DNA from 2 places in the Shewanella sp. 6_MG-2023 genome. Region 1 is predicted to be linked to the other one. Evidence: predicted binding sites of a transcription regulator. Region 1 holds the regulator's gene; the other holds the start of a gene.
What was found. The regulator LexA, encoded in region 1, represses DNA repair genes until DNA is damaged. The targets are predictions, from matches to a motif close to TACTGTATNNNNATACAGTA.
Positions count from the first base shown of each region.

Region 2: a site for LexA is predicted at 4,637-4,656, ahead of Q4533_RS01725 (DNA topoisomerase III). Genes of this name have one in related genera too.

Region 1 covers NZ_JAUOQU010000006.1:5,593-13,868, forward strand. Annotated here, with positions in the region: gene ctaD (cytochrome c oxidase subunit I) at 1-789, opposite strand, end outside; gene coxB (cytochrome c oxidase subunit II) at 799-2,415, opposite strand; gene Q4533_RS05085 (cell division inhibitor SulA) at 2,846-3,352, opposite strand; gene lexA (transcriptional repressor LexA) at 3,349-3,966, opposite strand; gene plsB (glycerol-3-phosphate 1-O-acyltransferase PlsB) at 4,345-6,765, shown strand; gene mtr (tryptophan permease) at 6,777-8,021, shown strand.
Region 2 covers NZ_JAUOQU010000002.1:107,582-115,857, forward strand. Annotated here, with positions in the region: gene Q4533_RS01710 (CvpA family protein) at 102-590, shown strand; gene purF (amidophosphoribosyltransferase) at 630-2,141, shown strand; gene Q4533_RS01720 (hypothetical protein) at 2,313-4,274, opposite strand; gene Q4533_RS01725 (DNA topoisomerase III) at 4,678-6,663, shown strand; gene Q4533_RS01730 (alpha/beta fold hydrolase) at 6,948-8,246, opposite strand.

The sequences.
Region 1 (8,276 bases):
GGGGTGGCCAAAGAACCAGAAAATATGCTGGAACATCACAGGGTCGCCGCCGCCAGCAGCATCAAAGAAGCTGGTGGCAAAGTATTTATCAGTCAGTACCATGGTTACTACACCTGCCAATACCGGCATCACTGCTATTAGCAAGAAGGCGGTAATCAGCCAAGTCCAGACGAACAATGGCAGCTTCATCCAAGTCATACCCGGAGCACGCATATTAACAATGGTCACCACCACGTTAATAGCACCCATGATCGAGCTTATGCCCATAATGTGAACTGAGAACACAAATAATGCTGTGCTATCAGGGCTATAGGTTGTTGACAGTGGTGCATAGAAAGTCCAGCCAAAGTTGGGGCCTCCACCTTCCATAAATAGCGAGCTAAGTAGAATCGCAAACGCGAAAGGTAAAATCCAAAAGCTCCAGTTATTCATCCGCGGTAGTGCCATATCTGGCGCACCAATCATCATTGGAATGAGCCAGTTAGCTAAGCCGGTAAAGGCTGGCATGACTGCGCCAAATACCATAATCAAGCCATGGACTGTGGTCATTTGGTTAAAAAAGTTAGGTTCAACTAACTGTAAACCGGGTTGGAATAACTCAGCACGAATGACCATGGCCATTGCGCCGCCGGTTAAAAACATAATGAAACTAAACCACAGATACATTGAACCAATATCTTTATGGTTAGTGGTTAAAACCCAGCGCATAATGCCTTTTGGCGCCCCATGATGATGGTCATCATGGTGATCGTCGTGAGCGGCTGGTGAATCTTGTGTAATTGTGCTCATTTTAATCCCTTACTTTCCGTGACCAACAACATCAGCAGCCTGAACTGCATCGCCAGAGTTATTACCCCAGGCATTTCGCTCATAAGTCACCACTGCAGCAAGCTGTTGTGGCGTAAGTAGCGAGTTAAATGCTTGCATTGCCGTGCCAGGTTTACCATTGATGACAATATTAAGATGATCCGTCACTGGACCGACGATGAGTGGGCTGCCTACTAATGAAGGGAACGCGCCAGGTAAGCCAGTACCAGCAGCTTGGTGACATGCAGCGCAGCTAGTCATATAGACTTGCTCGCCCATGGTCATTAACTCATCCATCGTCAAGTCATCCAATACCACAGCTTTAACTTCTGCTGCTTGTGTTGCCGCTTCAGTCACAGCTTGTGTTGCAGTGTCTTCAAGTTGTTCAGCTGTAGGTAAGCTTGCTGGTAAAGTCACAGGCGTTGACGTGTCTGCGGTAGAAGTGCCTGCACTAGGAGCGTCTGCAGTGGTTGGTGTAGCGCTAGAATTTGTCCCATTGCCACTCACATCAGCCGCTTGCACGGTATCGCCAGAGTCATTACCCCAAGCATTACGCTCATAAGTGACTACTGCAGCAATTTCAGTTGCCGTTAGCTGCTTGGCAAACGCTTGCATCGCAGTGCCAGGCTTACCATTAACGACAATATCGATATGACCAGACACTGGGCCTTTAATCATTGGACTGCCAATTAGGGAAGGGAAGACGCCAGGTAAACCAGCACCATTAGGTTGGTGGCAAGCCGCGCAGCGACCCATGTAGATTTGTTCGCCTTGGGCCATTAACTCGTCATAGCTAAGGGTTTGGCTCAGTGAGGCTTGTGCAGCGGCTTTAGCATCGACAGCAAATTGCTTTTGGTCGATTAGCCATTGGTCAAAGTCTGCTTCAGAAACGGCTTCAACAACAATAGGCATAAAGCCATGATCTTTACCGCATAGTTCGGCACATTGGCCTCGATAAGTACCTATTTTATCGATTTTAGTCCAAGCTTCATTGATGAAACCAGGATTTGCATCTTTTTTAACGGCAAATGCTGGTACCCACCAAGAGTGGATAACGTCATCCGAGGTCATTAAAAAACGTACTTTACGATTTATTGGTAAAACCAGCGGCTTATCGACCTCTAAAAGATAGGTGTCGGTTTTATCTGCGGTGCCAGTAATTTGGTCTGCTGGGGTAGATAATAAACTGAAAAACTCGACATCTTCATTGAAATAGCTGTAATGCCATTTCCATTGAGAGCCCGTCACTTTGACTGTCAGTTCAGCATCGCTGGGATCTTCCATAGCAATCAGCGTTTTTGTTGCTGGGATTGCCATGCCAATTAGGATTAGAAATGGCAATACTGTCCAAGCTATTTCAACCTTGGTACTGTCATGAAAGTCGGCTGCAACTGCACCCTTAGATTTTCTGTGATAGATCATGGAATAAATCATGATCCCAAAGACCACGACACCAATGGCGCAACAGATATACAAAATAATCATATGCAGGTCGTAAACCTGGCCACTGATCTCTGTTACACCTTGAGTCATGTTTAAGGGCATCTCTGCCGCTGTGAGTGGGGTTGCAAGCAACGCCACCATTAATCCGTACAACAATCGCTTCACAAGACTACTCCTCTGCTAATTGCGAATTGCAATTACAAAGAAAAGCCACACAGTAATACTCTGCTCTATGCAAACTTTTCATACCCGAAAAAGTTTGATCATTTCAAAGTACACGGTGGCTTTGAGCTTGAAAACTCAATTATGTTATTACGTTACGGTGCCACACTTGTACCTAATACTGAACTTATCAATTATATTTGACGCTTTACATTCAAGGCTTTCTATACCGCACGGTACCAGCTCAATCTTTTAATAGCGTTTGTATCTTTTTGACATTTATTCTCGGCAGTACGATAAATTGTTACTACCTTGTTAACTACATTACTTGGAGATTAAATATTGATCAAGATCACTTTATCATCTAATTTGCTGAAAAAAGTGCAAAAAAAAGCCCCTCAGCGTAGTGAAGGGCTTTTTTAGTCATATTTTACTAGTGAAACGAGGTAAGGTTTACCCGAGTCTGTACTGCTAAAGTTTGCGTTAATGGGTCGCCTTCAGGTAAGTGAGTATTTACATCTTCAATGATAAGCCCTTGGGCTAAGGCATTTTTGGCAACCAATTGAATGCGGCGATTGTCGCGGGCATCTAATGGTGGTGTCCAAGTAATTACTGCACTTGAAGTACCGTTAGTGAGCGCTTTTTCCATCGCCCACAGGGTTTCGACTTCATCTTTGGTGTGAACTAACAATACTCTGTCCATACGAACATTGGCATTAGCAAGAATTTGCTTATAACCGATATGCGGCGGATTAATCAGTACAATCCAACGGCCTTGCTGACTTAAAATGGCTAACTGACTGCATAATTGAGTCAATTCAGTTAAGCCTTGGTTTTGGGTGCGCTTGGTTTCAATCCCTTGTTTAGTGGGTAAGGGATCAGATGCCATATCTACCCATAATCCAGGGTGACGCGGTGCATTGCCTATTAATGTGTTCATAACCAACCTCCATTACGAATAACGCCAACAGCAAGCCCTTCAATCGTTAGGTTTTGGCAACTTAAATCAACTTTAATCGGCTCATATTCTGCATTTTCAGCATGTAAATAAATAATATTGCCTTTCTTTTCAAATCTTTTCACGGTTACATCGTCTTCAAGACGTGCCACTACAACTTGACCATTGGTGGCAGTTTGCATTTTATGCACTGCTAATAAGTCGCCCTCTAAAATACCAATGTCTTTCATACTGTCGCCTCGAACGCGTAGTAAGAAATTAGCATTGGGCTTAAACATTTCTGGGTCAACTTGGAAATACTGTTCAACATGCTCTTGAGCAAGGATAGGTTCACCTGCAGCAACTTGGCCGATAAGTGGTAAGCCTGCTTCAACTTCCTCCTCCACCTGCACCATGCGGATCCCGCGAGAGGTACCAGGAATAATTTCAATACAGCCTTTTTTTGCCAGTGCTTTTAAGTGTTCTTCAGCGGCATTGGCGCTTTTGAAGCCTAATCGAGTTGCAATTTCTGCACGAGTTGGCGGCATACCTGTTTCGGCGATATTACATTTAATTAGCTCTAATATTTCAGCTTGGCGTGGCGTTAAAGGTCTCATATTGATTCCTGTTTTTTTATACAGTGACTGTCATTATATACAGTATCGGTGATCGCGCAAGTATTAACCAAATTAATTTAACTATTATCATCTAATTCTTGTTGGCTATATATGGGGGCACGGTTAAGTATATGTAATTTAATTATTTAGTTAATGAAGGTAAGTCAGCTTTTTAAACCGATGAAATTGGCTATTTCTCACATCGTTTGTTTAAACAGTATATTTATACAGTAGTGTTGATTGAAAATAGGTTGGTTGTTATTCGGATATGGCTATTTTTACTGAACAAATATTCTCTGTATAGACCCTTGTTAGTGAAACTGAACCATTATCTGGTATTCTATGGCCAATTAATTGATGTTGAATATGCGAACACTCATGTTAAAACCTGACTCAATCATAGCAAAATCATTACGTTGGATTCAAAAACTGATGGTGCACACGGTTGTTGTGCCTGAAGATCCCTTTGCCGATCTGAACTTAGACCCAGATAAACCAGTGGTCTATGTGATGAAGACAGAATCACTCAGTGATATTGCGGCATTAAATGAAGTGACCGCCAAATATGGCTTACCGAGCCCTTATGAGCGACTAGACGTTGATGGCTTAAATACCCCTAGAATTGTGTGTATTGAAGGTCGTAAGCCTCTATTTGGCAAGCGTTTAAGTGGCGAAAAATTTGTTGATAACTTCACCAGCTTATTAGCCTTACATAAAAAAAATGATCAACTTGATATTCAATTGGTGCCAGTGAGTCTGTATTGGGGACGTATCCCTGGTAAAGAAGATGACACCATGACCGCAGCCGTATTTGAGCGTGAAAACCCAACCTGGTTACGTAAATGGTTGATGATTTTGTTCTTAGGTCGCCATAGCTTTATTCAATTTTCAAATGCTATGTCGCTACGTTATATGGCTGATGAACACGGCACTGATGTCAGTATTGCGCATAAACTTATCCGTGTGGCGCGAGTGCACTTTAGACGGCAACGTAAAGTGATGACAGGCCCACAACTGCCAAATCGTCAGGCAATGTTCAACTCATTATTAAAGTCTGATGCCATTGCTCAAGCGATAAAAGAAGAAGCGCTTAATAAAAAAATTCCTGAAGACAAAGCCCGCGAAAAAGCGATTCAGTATTTAGATGAAATTGCAGCGGATTACTCAGACAGCTTAGTGCGTATTGCTGAGCGCTTTCTTACTTGGTTGTGGAATAAGTTATACAGCGGTATTAGCATTAAAAGCGCTGAAAAAGTGCGTAAGCTGCATCATGATGGTCATGAAATTGTCTATGTGCCTTGCCATCGTAGCCACATGGATTACCTACTGCTGTCGTATATTTTGTATTACCAAGGCATGGTGCCGCCGCATATTGCCGCCGGTATTAATTTAAACTTTTGGCCAGCAGGCCCTATGTTCCGCCGTGGTGGTGCTTTCTTTATTCGTCGTAGCTTTAACGGTAATAAACTTTATACCGCAGTGTTTCGTGAGTATTTAGATCAGTTATTTGCTAAAGGCTATTCGGTTGAATACTTCACCGAAGGTGGTCGTTCTCGTACCGGTCGTTTATTAGCGCCTAAGACCGGCATGTTAGCGATGACAGTTAACTGTGTACTGCGGGGCATTGAACGCCCAGTAACCTTAGTGCCAGTTTATCTTGGTTATGATCATGTGATGGAAGTGTCCACCTATCATAAAGAGTTAAGCGGTAAGAAAAAGCAAAAAGAATCAGTGTGGCAGGTCTTTGGTGCGCTGCGTAAATTAGGCAACTTTGGCCAAGGTTACGTTAACTTTGGCGAGCCAATCAATGTGCAGCAATTTTTAAATCAACAATCGCCAAATTGGCGTGAAGAAATTGCTCAAGATCCGGATCAAAAGCCATCATGGTTAACGCCAGCAGTAAATGTATTGGCCAATAAAGTGATGACTAACATCAATGGCGCCGCCGCAGCGAGTTCGGTGACATTAGCAAGTATGGCGCTGCTGGCTTCAGAGCAAAACGCCCTGCAGCGCAGTGAGCTTGAAACCCAGCTAGACCTCTACCTGAAAATCTTAAAGGATGTTCCTTATACTGAGTATGCGTCGGTGGCTGAGGGCTCAGCTCATGACCTAGTTGAGCAATGTTTGTCGCTGAATAAATTTACCTCAACCACAGATGCCATCGGCGAAATTATCGCAATTGAAGATAGCTCAGTGATTGCGATGAGCTATTATCGCAATAACATAATTCATCTAATGGCGGTGCCTTCATTAATCGCCAGTTGCTTGGTGCAATATGAAGAATTTAGCCGAGAAAAAATCCAGCAAATTGTTAATGATTTTTACCCATTATTGAAAGCTGAGCTGTTTATGGGCATTGAAGATTTAAGTGCCTATGTGGATCAAGTGCTTGATTTGTTTGTTGAACAAAAGCTAATTTCCGGTAGCGATCACTTTGAAGTCAATCAAAGTAATGTCACTCAGTTAATGTTATTGTCCGCCACGGTCAGTGAGACCCTACAGCGTTACGCGATTATCTTTAATTTACTGGCTTACAAACCAGAAATTGAGCGTTCTGATTTAGAAAGCGCCAGCCATTTATTGGCTCAGCGTTTAGGTGCTTTACATGGAATTACTGCGCCTGAGTTTTATGATAAAAAGCTCTACAATAATTTGAGTGTGAAATTAAAAGAATTAGGGTATTTATCCGCTAACGATAATCAATTTGAAGTCATCCGAATACGTGATCATGCCAATGGTATGCTGCGTTTATCTGTTCGAAAAACCATTGTTGATAGTGTCACAATGGAACATGGGTAATAACTAATTTTATGAGTTCGACACAATCTCAACCGCAAAATAAATCCTTATTGGGCGGTGCTATGATCATCGCCGGTACCACAGTCGGTGCTGGTATGTTTTCTTTGCCTGTGGTCAGTGCAGGCATGTGGTTTGGCTATTCATTAGTCATGTTAATTGGTATTTGGTTTTGTATGCTGGTGTCAGGTCTGATGCTACTTGAAACCAATTTGCATTTTAAACCCGGTGACAGTTTTGACACCTTAACTAAGGTAACCTTAGGCCAGTTTTGGCGGATTATTAACGGGCTATCTATTGCTTTTGTGTTGTACATCCTGACCTATGCTTACATCAGTGGTGGTGGCTCGATTGTTAATCACACCCTTGCGGGGATGGGGATTAACTTACCTCAACCGATCGCAGGGTTAGTGTTTGCCGTCGTACTTGCTGCAGTGGTGATCATCAGTACCAAAGCGGTTGATCGCATTACCACCATTATGATTGGCGGGATGTTAATTACCTTTTTTCTCGCCATCGGAAATCTGCTGATTGATATTGATAGCGCAAAATTATTAATGCCAGATGGTGAGGCGAGTTTCTCGCCTTATATTTTAGCGGCGCTACCTTTTGGGCTGGCCAGTTTTGGTTACCACGGCAATGTGCCAAGCCTAGTTAAGTATTACGGCAAACAACCTAAAGTGATTTTAAAAGCCATCTTTATTGGTACGTTTATCGCCTTAGTGATTTATAGCTGCTGGTTAGTGGCAACCATGGGCAACATTCCCCGTAGTCAGTTCAGCGACATTATTGCCCAGGGCGGCAATATGGGTGTGTTAGTGGGCGCTCTGTCAGATGTGATGGCGAGTAAATGGCTTAATACCATGTTGACCTTGTTTGCTAATCTTGCTGTGGCGTCATCATTCTTAGGGGTGACCTTAGGCTTGTTTGATTATCTAGCTGACTTATTTGGCTTTGAAGAAAGCAATAATGGCCGCATTAAAACAGCTGCGATCACCTTTATCCCGCCGACAGTATTAGGTTTGTTATTCCCTAATGGTTTCTTGATTGCCATTGGCTTTGCGGCATTAGCGGCGACCATTTGGGCGGCGATAGTGCCAGCCATGATGGCATACAAATCGCGCAAAATGTTCCCTGATGAGAAGAGCTTTAGAGTCCCAGGTGGTACGCCATTGATTGTGGTGATTATTGCATTCGGTGTCATCACCGGCGCATGTCATTTGTTGGCGATGGCTGAGTTACTGCCAGTTTATAAATAATACTTTAGCTAGATAAAGTGGTGTTTAAACACCGAAATGACCTCCAAAAAGCCCTTTGAAAAGGGCTTTTTTATGGGCGTTTTCTAGCAAGTAAGGATGTGACTGTTAGCATTTTGACTAAAGGTGTGTGTAATTTACGACTTGTGACCGATAGTGACTAGCCATGGCTTGCTGATATTGTTGTCTATATAAGGCTATGATTTTAAGTTGTATTTATTATTTAAATGTCATTTTTTATACGAATAACCAACCATT
Region 2 (8,276 bases), on a different contig from region 1:
TTTTTTCAGCGCACAGTCAATTTATTCTGCTAGAGGTGTGAAACTTTTCAGTCTCTGTTAGAATCGCGCCGTCTTAACATCTATACCGGATCCCTCTCTCAATGGTTTGGATTGATTACGCTATTCTCATTATCATCGGCCTATCAACTGTTATCAGTTTGATACGTGGATTTGCCAAAGAAGCCATGTCGCTAGTGGTATGGTTCGCTGCTTTCTTTGTTGCTAGCCAATTTTATCAAGATCTCGCTGTTCACCTAACGCAGATGAATGACGAAATGCTTAGAAATGGCGTTGCAATTGCTATTTTATTTATCGCTACTCTCATTCTTGGTGCCTTAGTTAATTACATATTAGGCCAACTGGTGTCAAAAACCGGCTTGTCAGGCACAGACCGCGTATTAGGTTTGTGCTTTGGCGCGCTTCGCGGGGCGTTAATCGTCAGCGCAATATTATTTTTTCTGGATGCGTTTACCGGTGCTTCAAGTCAAGACTGGTGGACGGATTCAGAGCTTGTACCCCAATTTGGTGTGGTTATTCAGTGGTTTTTTGACTATCTGGAAAATACCTCCAGCTTTGTACCCAAAATATAAATATAAATATAAAACATCTTACAATGAGGAAGCTTACCCATGTGTGGTATCGTCGGAATAGTTGGTCTGTCATCGGTTAATCAAACCATTTATGATGCGTTGACCGTGCTTCAGCACCGTGGTCAAGATGCTGCAGGCATCGTGACCGTGGACAAAAATGCATTTCGTTTACGTAAGGCTAATGGACTCGTTAAAGACGTATTTGAAATCAAACACATGCAACGCCTTCAAGGTAATGCAGGTATTGGACACGTACGTTATCCAACAGCAGGCAGCTCGAGTGCCTCTGAAGCACAACCATTCTATGTTAACTCACCATTTGGTATTTCCTTAGCCCATAACGGTAACTTAACCAATACAGTTGAGCTTGCTGAAGGACTGATCAAAAAGCGCCGTCATGTAAATACCACCTCAGATTCTGAAGTGTTATTAAACTTGCTTGCTGATGAGCTGCAAGAAACCCGCAGCTTAACCTTAAGCGCTGATGAAGTTTTTGATGCAATAGCGAAAGTTCATGCACAAACTCGCGGTGCTTATGCTGCTGCGGCGATGATTATTGGCCAAGGCTTAGTGGCATTTCGTGACCCATTTGGGATCCGTCCTTTAGTACTTGGTAAGAACGAAACCCCAACAGGTACCGAATACATGGTCGCCTCTGAATCAGTGGCACTTGATGCAGTTGGCTTTGAAGTGATGCGCGACGTTGCGCCAGGCGAAGCAGTTTATATTTCACTTGATGGTCAACTATTTACTCGCCAATGTGCGGTTGAGCCAAGCTATGCACCTTGTATTTTTGAATTCGTCTATTTCGCTCGTCCAGACTCGAGTATTGATAAAGTGTCTGTCTATGCCAGCCGTGTAAACATGGGGGCTAAATTAGGCGCAAAAATTCAAAAGGAATGGGAAGATTATGATATTGACGTGGTGATCCCAATTCCTGAAACCTCGTGTGATATCGCCCTAGAAATTGCTCGTGGAATGGACCTGCCATATCGCCAAGGTTTTGTTAAAAACCGCTATATTGGCCGTACTTTTATTATGCCGGGTCAGCAAGAGCGTAAGAAATCTGTTCGCCGTAAGCTAAACGCGATTAAAACTGAATTTACTGGTAAGAACGTATTGTTAGTTGACGACTCAATTGTTCGTGGTACCACCTCTGAGCAAATCATTGAAATGGCTCGTGAAGCTGGGGCTAAGAAAGTGTATTTTGCTTCAGCAGCACCTGAAATTCGCTTCCCGAATGTCTACGGTATTGATATGCCAACCACCAATGAGTTGATTGCTCATGGCCGTGATGCTGATGAAATCGCTAAAATCATCGGCGCTGATGGGATTATCTTCCAAGACTTATCAGACTTGGTTGAAGCCGTTGGAATGGAAAATCCAGAAATTAAGCGCTTTGAAACCTCAGTATTTGATGGTCATTACATCACTAACGATGTTGACCAGGCGTACTTGGATCACCTGACTCAACTGCGAAATGATGATGCCAAAGCCAATAATAAAGACATTGGTACTAACTTAGAAATGCATAACGTTTGTCATCCTTAAACGATACTTTCTAAGTAACTGATTAAAGCCAGCTAGCCGCTGGCTTTTTTGTTTTTCTTTTCCTTCAGTAATCGAAACTAGTACTACAGATAAAAAAATGCCTGAATCACTTCAGGCATTTTGCTCGGTTTATTGATGATGAATCAATCTCAGATTATTAATATAAAAATATTAGTAATTATGAGCTTCAGCTAGTCTTGCAGGGGAATGACATACAGAACATGATTCAGTGATAGGTGCAGGGTCAAATACGGCAAAGTCGCCACTTTCACCCGTGTGCATATCAGCTTCTGGCGTGATAGCCACATCGAAATCACCACCTTGTTGTATCATGTGATTTTTCGCAGCATCACCTGTATGACAAGTGGCACAGTTAGCAGAAATCGCCGTGATACCGTAAACACTGCTTTCATCCATACCGTTTAACACAACTGCTGGTGCTACATCTTCAAGGTCAATCATACCAGTGTGACAAGCCTGACAATCAACCGGCATGTTTTTGTCGGTTGTTGGCATGTCATTTAGACCACGGTCTTGCTTGTATGCTCCAAAGTGCATGTTGTGAACCAATGGTCCCCACGCCATAGCGTAGTCTCCTATGGTTCCATCATCCTGTGTTTTACCTGGAGCCCAGTTATAAGCAGAGTGACATTGCGCACAGCCGTCGCCACCTAAGTCAAAACCACCACGTTGACCACCATGACCTTGTAACCCTTCAGTGTGACAAGTTAGACACTTCATGCCATCAGAGGTTGTACGACGGACATCTTTGATGTTCGATACTGATATAGGTGCACTTGCCCCATTTTCAGCTCCCCAACGAGCAGTGTAGGTAATGCGACCATCTACACCACCGAATAACACTTCACCTTCTACATAGGGTAGCGCGTGTTCGATGATATAAATTACCTCACCATTTTCACCAGCCATAGCGTCCACTGAACGTGCCACATGACCTTCGTCACGGCCTGGAAGCACTGCTTCGCCATTCTTAACTACTGTTGCCCAGCCACGTGGAGATGCATCGGTAATAGCTAGAATATCAACTGGCTTACCTTCGCTATCCGTAGCGGTTGCAGTTACTTCAATCGCAGTTTTATCTTCGCTACGAACAACTGAAAATACTTCAAACTTGTAACGGTTTAATGCTTCATCACGCGCCTTACCATTTTCATGATCATGTTGGAACGAATTGTGACAGGTTGCACAATCAAGGTCAGTAAAGTTACTGTGATTAACAGCTAAATCTTTATCTGCATCTTGTAAATCAGCATGACAAGTTGCACAGCCATTGAGTGACGCAGTAAATACCACATCGTCAATGTGACAAGTTGAACAACGGTATTTATCCATTGAATAACTTGTACCCAATGAAGCGTGGCCAGAAGATATTTTACCGCCTTCACCATCAGCTAATTTGCCATGCCCTAGCATTGCCATGGTGTTTTGAGCCCAGCCGCCATCTTTTTGTTCAGTTTGAGTGTGACAAACTAGACATGCTTCAACAATAATAACTTCTTGGTCATTGTCTAATGCATGGTGATGCTGATGCCAGCCCCAAGTTGCGTTGCCTGTAGCATCTTCAAACTCACCGTGACAGGCGACACATTTAGCATCATCTGTGGTGCTCACTTGTGCATAATGATCGTTCTTAGTAAACATCACACGCTTAGTACGTGGCATACCATTTTCGCCATTACCTGGTCGAATATAGCCAGTACCAATTGATTCAGATGTCGCAGCTTCATGTGGCATAGATAAGTTGTAGATACCGTCACCAGCATGGGTCAAGGTACCTGGTGCGTTATCATCACCCGCAACCCAAGTCACATCAACAGTGTCAGCAAGTAAACCTGCTTCATTTTTGATTGTTGACATTAACTGGACTTTATCTAAATCTTCTACTGGAACCCCATCTTGGTTCTCAACCGAAAATTCAACATTAACTAAGCCATCGGCATATTGCCATTCCATCACTTTTGCTACTGCTGATGTGGTCACTACTGGTGGTACCCAAGGTGCACCGGGGTCACCAGGTAGACCATCGTTTCCATCTTTACCATCATTACAAGCACTCATCCCCAGTGCAGTAGCCACAAGTAAAGCAACACGACATTTGCTCATTAATTTCATCTCATACTCCAAAATGTTTTTCTTACCTCTTAATGGGTAATTGGAGCGTAATGTAAAGATTGCTTGGCAACTGTTGACTAGATCACAAACTAGGGGTATTACTAGTTTAATTGTTTATATTCAATAGTTTGAATATAAACCTCCTAGCTGAACATTCTGAATTAAAGCTTAATCTCCCGATGTGTTTTTGCATTAAGATCACAAATTAAAGTAAATTTTTATTGGTTGTTTTTGGTTAAGTTTAGCGCCTTAAAAGCGTGTTTTTTGATGCTTTAGCCTAGTATTTTGAGTGGCAGATTATCTTTCTAAGAAACCTGCCATTGCATTAACAGTTGCACTTATTTTTGCTATTCGCTAAATTACACTGTAATTTCATACAGTGTTTTAAAAGTCTAATAAATCTATGATGCTCTATATTGCTGAAAAACCCAGTCTAGGCCGTGCTATTGCCGATGTATTACCAAAGCCTCATAAAAAAGGTGATGGTTTTATCATGAGCGCCAATGGGGATTGCGTGTCTTGGTGTATAGGGCATTTGTTAGAGCAAGCAGAACCAGATGTCTATGATCCCGCTTTTAAATCATGGCAATTAGCCCATTTACCCATAGTGCCGAGTAAATGGCAGTTAAAACCTAAAACTAATACCCGCTCACAGTTGAGCATCTTAAAAAAGCTCATCAAACAAGCATCGAGTTTAGTTAATGCTGGCGATCCTGATAGAGAAGGGCAGCTGCTGGTGGATGAAGTCATTTCCTATGCAGGTGTAAAGGCCGACAAGATTGCTCAAACCCAGCGTTTACTTATTAGCGATCTTAACCCTTCGGCGGTAAAACGCGCCTTAGGGCAATTGCGCACTAATAAAGAGTTTGTCCCCTTATCTACCTCAGCCTTAGCCCGCAGCCGCGCAGATTGGCTATATGGCATGAATATGACCCGCGCTTATACCATTCAAGGCAAAAAAGTAGGTTATCAGGGAGTATTGTCTGTTGGTCGCGTGCAAACCCCGGTACTGGGTTTAGTGGTAAGGCGAGATGAAGACATTGCCAATTTTCAGCCCAAAGCTTTTTATGAAGTACTGGCGCATTTACTGACCGAAAACCAAGAAGGCTTTTCGGCTAAGTGGAAACCCAGTGAAGCATGTCAGCCATATATGGATGAAGAGGGGCGAGTGCTCGCCAAAGGCTTAGCAGAAAATGTGGTGGGGCGGATAACTAACAAGCCAGCTGAAGTGACCAAACTTGAATCAAAAAATAAGCGTCAGAACCCCCCATTGCCTTATAGTTTATCCAGCCTGCAAATCGATGCCGCCAAACGCTTTGGTATGAGTGCCAAAGAGGTGCTTGATACCTGTCAGAGTTTATATGAAAGGCATAAATTAATTACGTATCCGCGCTCAGATAGTCGCTATTTACCTGCTGAGCAACATGGCCTTGCACCCCAAGTTATTCGCGCAGTATTAAGTAATGATGCAGGCTTAATCGCTAAAGTGGATACACCCAATGCCAAGCTCAAGTCCAAAGCTTGGAATGACAGTAAAGTTGATGCTCACCACGCGATAATTCCCACTGAAAAAACCACTAATTTGGCAAACTTATCAGCCAAAGAGTCGCAGTTATATTCTCATATTGCACGGCAGTATTTAGCCCAGTTTTACCCCGCCTATATTTATGATGAAACCCAAGTTGAAGTGACCATTGCGGGTGGCTTATTTACCACTAAAGCTAAGCAAGAGTTATCGTTAGGTTGGAAATGTTTGTTTGCGAAAATGCAGGGTAAAGATAATGCAGATGGTAGTGATGACGAAAATTTAGCGACCTTACCGCCACTGAAAAAAGGTCAACAACTCCATTGTGAGCGAGGCGAATTGCTTGAAAAAACCACTCAAGCGCCAAAACATTTTACAGATGCGACCCTGCTTGGCGCCATGACGGGTATCAATCGCTATGTCACTAACCCTGAAGTGAAGAAGATCCTAAAAGACACCGATGGCTTGGGCACCGAGGCAACCCGAGCAGGCATTATTGAATTACTGTTTAATCGCGGTTACTTATTAAGGCAGGGTAAATCAATCATTGCCACCCCAGTTGGCGTTGGCTTGATCCATTCATTACCAGAAACAGCCACCACACCGGATATGACTGCGCTGTGGGAAAGTAGCCTTGATGCCATAAGTCAAAAGCAGCTTAGGTATGATGCCTTTATGGAGCCATTGTTAGCGCAATTACAGCAACTGATTGAGCAAGCTTCAAATCAATTACCTACAGCTCTTGAGGGGATTAAAGGGCCTGGCTATAAAAAACGCCGCTCCAGTAGTGGCTATAAACGCAAAGGTGCAGCAAGCAAAACCTCTACGGCTAAAACTTCCCGTAAGCGCAGCTCGAGTAAATAAGCCGATAAAAGAGAGTTTGTATGAATAAATCATGGGATACAGGTATTGCATCGTTCGCACTCGATTGTTCTTAAAGGGAATAGCGGAATTTCAGGCAAAAAAAATGAGTAAACCGAATCAGGGTTTACTCATAAAAATTCACTAGTTCACAACATAAAGGGCGGAACAGGTTAGATTATGGCCGAACTTACTTAACTGAAAATTAATTTAATCTGTCGACGTGCAGTGGAGTGTGATCGACTTCAATATTAATCAATTTAAAACTGAACATTAAATTACATTTGTTATCGAATGCTATCCTTTCGGCTCAATGAAATGAGTTTATCTAAAATATGCTCACCATCCATACGAATGCCATTATGCTCATATTCTGATGTTAGCCAATAGCTGAGGTTATTCACTAGCTGCGCAGTTTCAAGGCTGTAATTCATATCAACATACATATCTTCACTGTAAATAGCCGCAGTGACCGGGACGGTGTTTTGCAGTAACACGTCCACATCGTATAAATTGCTCCAATCTGATTTTTGCGCAATTAATTCTGCCACCTCTTTGAGAGGCTTTAACTGATTAAATTGTTCAAAGAACCATGGATAAATCATTTCGCCAGTAAACAGTAAGCGCTGCCCTTGTTGATAATTGAATTTAGGGAACTGCTCTCTGACTCTATGGGCTGACCAATTAGCCCCTTGTTGATGAAACTGCTGGCAATAGATCGATTCATGCAATAACGCGAAAATTGGGTTGGTGTTGTAATCCAAAAATTGACTAAATTGATGCAAAAATAGCGGGTTTATTGTGCGACCTTGGGCAGTATCGATCATGGCTTGCTCAAGTAAGTAATAGAGGGCTTCAGGGCCTTGCTCCATACCTATATTAACCCCGAGCAGCTGTAGCATCTCAACGGTGAGTTTTTCGCCTGTGGCAAGGTAAACGTCATTATCAGCAATATAGTCAGCCAGTTCTGCTGTTAATGACTCAGCATCTTTGAAACGATGATAAAAATCAGCGTTTTTGGCAAGTACCCGTTTATAGGTTGCTTGATAGACGTCATCTGCTTGACGGGTTAATGATGGAATACCACCTGTGATAAAGGCTTCAGTTAGTGCTTGTGGCGCTGCGCTTAAATAGCGTAAAACACAAAAGCCGCCAAAACTTTGGCCTAAAATACTCCATGGCTGATTATTTGCTAATTGAGCTCTAATTACTTCAGCATCTCGAACAATGTTATCGGCTCTAAAGTGGCACACATAATCGGCTTGTTCTTGCGCGGTTAAATGCGCCAGTGTGGCGCTATTTAGTAAGCTTGAAAGACCGGTGCCGCGCTGATCAAGCAACAGCACTCGATATTCTTTTAGGGCGCGTTTTATCCAGCCACTATTCTCAACAGGGCGCACTGCACCAAAGCCCGGTCCACCTTGAAAATACACTAAATAGGGTAAGGATAAATCTTGGTTTTCTGTACTGACGATTTCCCGAACAAAAATTGATAATTGCTCACCTTCGGGCTGCTGATAATCTAATGGAACGCTAAAAAAGTGTTTTGTGGAAACGATCCCAGAAAGAATACTGTCAATTTGCATGGTGTGCCTGTGAAAATAGGATTCAGAAAG